Regions from separate parts of the Streptomyces sp. NPDC017246 genome, predicted to be linked through region 1. Evidence: riboswitches for the same ligand, from Rfam matches in the RefSeq annotation. Region 1 holds a riboswitch; the other holds the start of a gene.
The links. A riboswitch is a leader RNA that binds a small molecule or an ion and turns the genes downstream of it on or off. The one in region 1 is predicted to bind glycine.

Region 2: another riboswitch for glycine. It lies ahead of gcvT (glycine cleavage system aminomethyltransferase GcvT); the one in region 1 lies ahead of gcvP (aminomethyl-transferring glycine dehydrogenase).

The regions. Positions count from the first base shown of each region.
Region 1 covers NZ_JBIRMW010000007.1:430,371-433,774, forward strand. Annotated here, with positions in the region: gene gcvP (aminomethyl-transferring glycine dehydrogenase) at 1-1,520, opposite strand, end outside; glycine riboswitch at 1,697-1,796, opposite strand; gene ACH4MY_RS19560 (PRC-barrel domain-containing protein) at 1,910-2,275, shown strand; gene ACH4MY_RS19565 (DNA polymerase IV) at 2,415-3,404, opposite strand, start outside.
Region 2 covers NZ_JBIRMW010000005.1:232,176-235,579, reverse strand. Annotated here, with positions in the region: gene ACH4MY_RS14055 (enhanced serine sensitivity protein SseB) at 1-467, opposite strand, end outside; gene ACH4MY_RS14050 (AAA family ATPase) at 613-1,275, opposite strand; glycine riboswitch at 1,427-1,522, shown strand; gene gcvT (glycine cleavage system aminomethyltransferase GcvT) at 1,695-2,819, shown strand; gene gcvH (glycine cleavage system protein GcvH) at 2,897-3,274, shown strand; gene glyA (serine hydroxymethyltransferase) at 3,307-3,404, shown strand, end outside.

The sequences.
Region 1 (3,404 bases):
ATGCCGCGGTCGAGCGCGTAGTCGCGGTCGGCGAGCTTGCGCAGGTAGCGCAGCATCGAGGTCTCGGAGCGGTGCGCGTGGAAGACCGGGTGGGTCAGGTACGCGTCGGAGCGCAGCAGAACGGCGGGCAGCGTGTCCTCGGTGGTGGCGTCCAGGGCCTCCACATCGGCGGTGACGCCGAAGGCACCCCACACGGCGGCGAGCTGCTCGCGCCCGGTGGTCTCGTCGCACGAGATCGACACCTGGTCGGCGTCGACGCGGTAGAGGTTCACACCGGCCTCGCGGGCGGCGGCCACGACCTCGTCGGCCCTGCCGGGCACGCGGGCGGTGAGGGTGTCGAAGAAGGCGCCCTGGGTGAGCTCCACGCCCCCGGCGGTCAGGCCGGCGGCGAGGATCGCGGCGTACCGGTGGGTGCGCTGCGCGATGCCCTTGAGGCCGTCGGGGCCGTGGTAGACGGCGTACATGCCGGCCATGACCGCGAGCAGCACCTGAGCGGTACAGATGTTGCTGGTGGCCTTCTCGCGGCGGATGTGCTGCTCGCGGGTCTGCAGGGCCAGGCGGTACGCGCGGTTCCCGTCGGCGTCGACGGAGACACCCACCAGACGGCCGGGCAGGGATCGGGCGTGCTTGTCCTGGACGGCCATGTAACCGGCGTGCGGGCCACCGAAGCCCATGGGCACGCCGAAGCGCTGCGTCGTTCCGACGGCGATGTCCGCGCCGAGCTCACCGGGCGAGGTGAGCAGGGTCAGCGCGAGCAGGTCGGCGGCGACGGTGACGATCGCGCCGAGCTCGTGGGCGGCGTCGATCAGCGGCTTGATGTCGCGGACGGCACCGGAGGCGCCGGGGTACTGCAGGAGCACACCGAAGACACCGCGCTCGGCGATCTCGGCCGGGATGCCCTCGGACAGGTCGGCGACGACGACCTCGACACCGGTCGGCTCGGCGCGGGTCTCGATGACGGCGATCGTCTGCGGCATGGTGTCGGCGTCGATGAGGAAGACACCGTTCTTGACCTTGCCGACGCGCCGCGCGAGCGCCATGGCCTCGGCGGCCGCGGTGCCCTCGTCGAGGAGGGAGGCGCCGGAGGTGGGCAGACCGGTCAGGTCGGCGACCACGGTCTGGAAGTTCAGCAGCGCCTCCAGGCGCCCCTGCGAGATCTCCGGCTGGTACGGCGTGTACGCCGTGTACCAGGCCGGGTTCTCCATCACGTTCCGCAGGATCACCGGCGGAGTGAAGGTGCCGTAGTAGCCGAGGCCGATCATGGGCGCGAGGACCTGATTGCGGTCGGCGAGCGTGCGGAGCTCGGCCAGGACCTCGGCCTCGGTGCGCGCGGACGGCAGGCTCAGAGCCTCGGTGTTCTTGATGACGTCCGGCACCGCGGCGGCCGTGAGCTCGTCGAGGGAGCCGTAACCGACCTGGGCGAGCATCTTGGCACGCGCCTCGGCGTCGGGCCCGATGTGCCGCTGCTCGAACGGGATGCCCTGTTCGAGTTCGGAGAGCGGAATGCGGTTGGCGGTCATGTACGGAGGCCTCCTGGTCGTCACGACCTGCGAGGGGCACCACGGCGCGGGTACCCGGACGGCCTCCCCCTCTGTCATCTCAACCTGAGAGTTTCACCGGCACGCCCCAGGGCACGCCGGCTTTCACCGTCGGTGAGAGCGCATGCCGTGGACACCGCTCTGCTTTCCAGAGTGACCTCGTCCGCGCGGTACAGGGGCCTGAGAGATTCCGGGGAGGATTTGCTCCTTCGGCGCCCTCCGGAAGGTTTCTCCGGGGGACTCTCCCGCACAGGGTCGACAGCCACAGCCAGCCTACCAGCGCTGTTGCGGCTTCCATCGCTCAAGTGGCCGACATCCCAGATGTGCACTTTCGTAGGGGTGTAGAGCAGTTGCGACCAGTTGGAGGGACCGTGCAGACCGATATCGATCCGCGCAGCCTGATCGGCCGCAAGGCGTACGACCGGAACGGACACAAGATCGGAACCGTGGACGAGGTGTACCTGGACGACGCGACCGGCATCCCCGAGTGGGCGGCGGTCCGCACCGGCCTGTTCAGCCGGGACGCCTTCGTCCCGCTGGAGCCGAGCGACCTGCTCGACGACGGGCTCCACATCCCGTACGAACGAGCCCTCATCAAGGACGCCCCCGACTTCGGTGTGGGCCGCCATCTCTCCCCGGAGCAGGAACTCCAGCTCTACCGCCACTACAGCCTGGCGCTCCCCCCGCCCCCGACGGACACCCCTGACACGGATTTCGGCCGCTTGGCAGGCCAGTAGAAGCCCGGGAGACGAGCCGCGGCCGCCACGAACGGGACCCCGACCCACCCGCGGCCCCGCGCAGCGGGTGCAGGCGGTGGTGGAGGGTGCGGGTGAGATCCCGGATCCCGCCGCTGCGGGTCGCTCCCGATCGCCCCCGTCACCCCCCGCCCACCAGAGGCAACGCCTCCCCCGGCACAAGATCCGGATCGTCCACCGCGAAGGTCCGCACCCGCCCCGGCTCCGACCCCGGCTCCTCGAATCGCACGGTGACCCGCCCGACCCCGCTCCCCTGCACCCAGCCCGCCCCGTACACCGCGTGCCGCACGTCGTGCCCGGGCGACCAGTGCCGCTCCACGGGCTGATCGGCCACGGGCTCGGCGGGGGCGGCGACAGCGGGTACGGCGGCCTCGCCGCCCACCACCCCGTCGACGGCCCCCGCGTCGGCCTCGGCCTCGGCCGCCTCCGCCTCGGCCCGGGTGGCCTGGGCGAAGAGATCCTCCTGCGTGTAGTCCGCGAGCCCGCTGACCCCGACCCCCAGCAGGCGCACGCCCCCCGTCGTGTCGACGGACTCGAGCAGCCGCCCCGCCGCCTCACGCACCACACCGGGGTCGTCCGTGGGCCCCCGGAGCGTCTCGGACCGCGTCAGCGTCGAGAAGTCGAACCGGCGGACCTTGAGCACGATGGTCCGCCCGGAGTGCCCGGAGGCCCGCAGCCGCCCCACACACCGCTCCGCGAGCCGCTCCACCTCGACCCTGATCCCCACGCGGTCGTGCAGGTCCACGTCGAAGGTGTCCTCGACGGACACCGACTTGGCGTCCCGCTCGGCCACCACGGGCCGATCGTCGTACCCCTGGGCCATCAGGTACAGCGAGGCCCCGTGCGCCCGCCCGAGAAGCCGTACGAGCTCGTCCTCGCCCGCTTCCGCGAGGTCGGACACCGTGGTCATCCCGGCCCGCCGCAGGTGCTCACCGGTGGCGGGCCCGACCCCGGGGAGGATCCGCACGGAACGGGGCCCGAGCAGCTCCCGCTCGGTCCCCGGTTCGATCAGGACGAGCCCGTCGGGCTTGGCCTCCTCGGAGGCGATCTTCGCGATCATCTTGGACCCCGCGAGCCCCACGGACCCGCTGAGTCCGGTCGTCGCCAGGAT
Region 2 (3,404 bases), on a different contig from region 1:
GCGGCGGCGAGGAAGTCGACGGGGTCGTCCTGCCAGTCGGGCTCGAAGAGCCGGACGCGGCCGCCGGTGGCGGGGCCGTCGAGCGGGGTGCGGCCGGCGCGGCAGAGTTCGGCGACGGCGGGCGGGGGCAGCGGGACGCCGACGGTGCCGCCGGGGTTCACGGCGATGCCGAGCTGCGGGGGCAGGCCGCGGGCGAATTCGCGGGCGGGGGCGACGGTGAAGGACATGTGACTGCCGACACAGGCGAGGAACTGCTGTTCGGAGCTGAAGACGGGGACGAAGGCCGCGCCGTCGATCTCCATGGTGGGGATGTCGAGGTCGGGGCTGTCGGGTCCGCCGCCGTTGGGCAGGGGCACCCAGACCGGGCTGCGGCCGAGTACCTCGACCAGCCGGCCACCGGCCGAGGGGTTGCCGAGTGAGGCGGCAAGGACCTCTTCGAGCTCATTGCCCGGCCACGTCACGTCCACGGTCGCGTTTCCCCTTCTCGCACGGCCTGCCGTACCGGCCGCCCGGCAGCACCCTAACGCCGCCCCGGCGCCGCCGTGGCCAGAAGACAAGGGTACGAGCGCCCGGCGCGGGGCCCCCGAGGAGGTGGTCTCTTCCCGCCGTCTCTCAGGAAGCCTCGCGGAATCCGATCTTCCGCAAGGTGTCCGCCGCGTCCCGGTCGAGCAGGGTCACGGAGGCGCATCCGTGCGGCAGACGGCCCGACTCGGCGGCCGCGACGAGCCGGCCGACGGCCCGGCGGTGCCGGGCGAAGGCATAGGACGAGACACCCCGGCCGCGGCAGCGCTGGCCCTGGCGGGCGATGTGGGGGGAGACGTCGAGCAGGACCAGGTGCAGGGCCCGGCCGCGGCGGCGGGCCTCACGGGCGAGCCAGCCCCGCACCCAGGACTGGGTGCCGCAGTCGTGCACGATCACCCCGGCGCCGGAGCGCAGGGCGCGGCGCAGCCCGGCGTAGTGCGCGAGCCGGGCCAGCGGCCGGTAGACGGCGTACGGCAGGAAGCGGGGCATCCGGGCCTCCCAGCGCTCGCGGGTGTCCTGGGAGTCGATGCCGGTGCCTTCGACGGCGCGCTTCATGAGGGTGGACTTGCCGCTGCCGGGCAGCCCGGAGACGACCACCAGGTCGCCGGCGGCGAAGCTGAGGGCGCGGGGGCCCCGGCCGCCGCGCTCGCGCAGGTCGCGCAGGAGCCGGCCGCGGCCCCGGGTTCTCGCGCGGGCCCGCTGGGACGGTATGCCGGTACTCGGCGCGTACGCGCCGGTGTGCTCGGACCTCATCGCTTCTCCCCCTGCCGGGCCTGAGAAGACCCTTGCCCACAAAGTGTAAAGAAACGGTAATGAGACACAAGCGATGTGCCCCGCCGAGCTCGCGTGCAATGATGTGCGCGCCAGGCGCGCACAGTCGCCACACAATCGCATACCGGCCGCTCGAATCCGCGCGGGAGAGTTCCGGACCACCGTGTCCGGACGCCGAAGGAGCAAGACCCTCCCTTGAATCTCTCAGGCCCCGTACCGCGCGGATGAGGCAGATCTGAAAAGCGGGACACCCTGCGGTGTCCCCACCCAAGGTGCAAGCCGATCTCTCGGAGACGAGATGCTCTCGGTGAACCTCTCAGGTTCCATGACAGATGGGGAGGACGTCCTCGCCCGTCATGTGTTTCGTCACCGAACCGCCCTTGGGACCCGGGAGCCACCCCATGAGCACTGCCCCCCGTCTGACCGCCCTCGATGCGCTGCATCGTTCGCTGGGCGCGACCATGACCGACTTCGCGGGCTGGGACATGCCGCTGCGCTACGCCAGCGAGCGGGACGAGCACCTCGCCGTCCGGACCAGGGCGGGCCTCTTCGACCTCTCCCACATGGGCGAGATCACCGTCACCGGTCCGCAGGCCGTCGAGCTCCTCGACCACGCGCTTGTCGGCAACATCTCCACGGTGGGTGTGGGCCGTGCCCGCTACACGATGATCTGCCAGGAGGACGGCGGCATCCTCGACGACCTGATCGTCTACCGCCTCGGCGAGACGGAGTACATGGTCGTCGCCAACGCCTCCAACGCGCAGATCGTCCTCGACGCGCTCGTGGCCCGCTCCGAGGGCTTCGACGCCGAGGTGCGCGACGACCGTGACGCGTACGCCCTGATCGCGGTCCAGGGCCCGGAGTCCCCCGGCATCCTGAAGTCGCTCACCGACGCCGACCTGGACGGACTGAAGTACTACGCCGGTCTGCCCGGCACGGTCGCGGGTGTGCCGGCGCTGATCGCCCGTACCGGCTACACCGGCGAGGACGGCTTCGAGCTGTTCCTGAAGCCCGAGCACGCCGAGGGCGTCTGGAAGGCGCTGACCGAGGCGGGCGCCCCGGTCGGGCTCATCCCCTGCGGCCTGTCCTGCCGCGACACGCTCCGCCTGGAGGCGGGCATGCCGCTGTACGGCCACGAGCTGACCACCGCCCTCACCCCCTTCGACGCCGGCCTCGGCCGCGTCGTGAAGTTCGAGAAGACGACCAACGAGGGTCGCTTCGTCGGCCGTGAGGCGCTGGAGAAGGCCGCCGAGCGCGCCGAGACCGCCCCGCCGCGCAAGCTCGTCGGCCTGGTCGCCGAGGGCCGCCGGGTCCCGCGCGCCGGCTTCTCGGTGGTCAAGGACGGCGTGGTGATCGGCGAGGTCACCTCCGGCGCCCCGTCCCCGACGCTCGGAAAGCCGATCGCGATCGCGTACGTGGACGCGGCGCACGCCACGCCCGGCACCCAGGGTGTAGGTGTGGACATCCGAGGCACCCACGAGCCCTACGAGGTCGTCGCGCTGCCGTTCTACAAGCGCCAGAAGTGACGTATCCGTCTCACTTCGCGTCTCACCCCGCAAGACCCACGTTCATCAGCACTCCCCCGATCCAGGAGAATCAGGCCATGAGCAACCCCCAGCAGCTGCGCTACACCAAGGAGCACGAGTGGCTGTCGGACGCCGAGGAGGGCGTCTCGACCGTCGGCATCACGGAGTTCGCCGCCAACGCGCTCGGTGACGTCGTCTACGCCCAGCTCCCCGAGGTCGGCTCCACGGTCACCGCGGGCGAGACCTGCGGCGAGCTGGAGTCGACGAAGTCCGTGAGCGACCTGTACTCCCCCGTCACGGGTGAGGTCGTCGCCGCCAACCAGGACGTGGTGGACGACCCGTCGCTGGTGAACACGGCTCCGTTCGAGGGTGGCTGGCTGTTCAAGGTGCGCGTCGCGGGTGAGCCGGACGAGCTGCTCTCCGCCGACGAGTACACCGCGTTCTCCGGGAACTGAGACCGGGCCCGAGACCCCTTAGGGATCGATTCATGTCGCTTCTGAACACTCCCCTCCACGAGCTGGACCCGGACGTCGCCGCAGCCGTCGACGCCGAGCTCCGCCGTCAGCAGTCCACCCTCGAGATGAT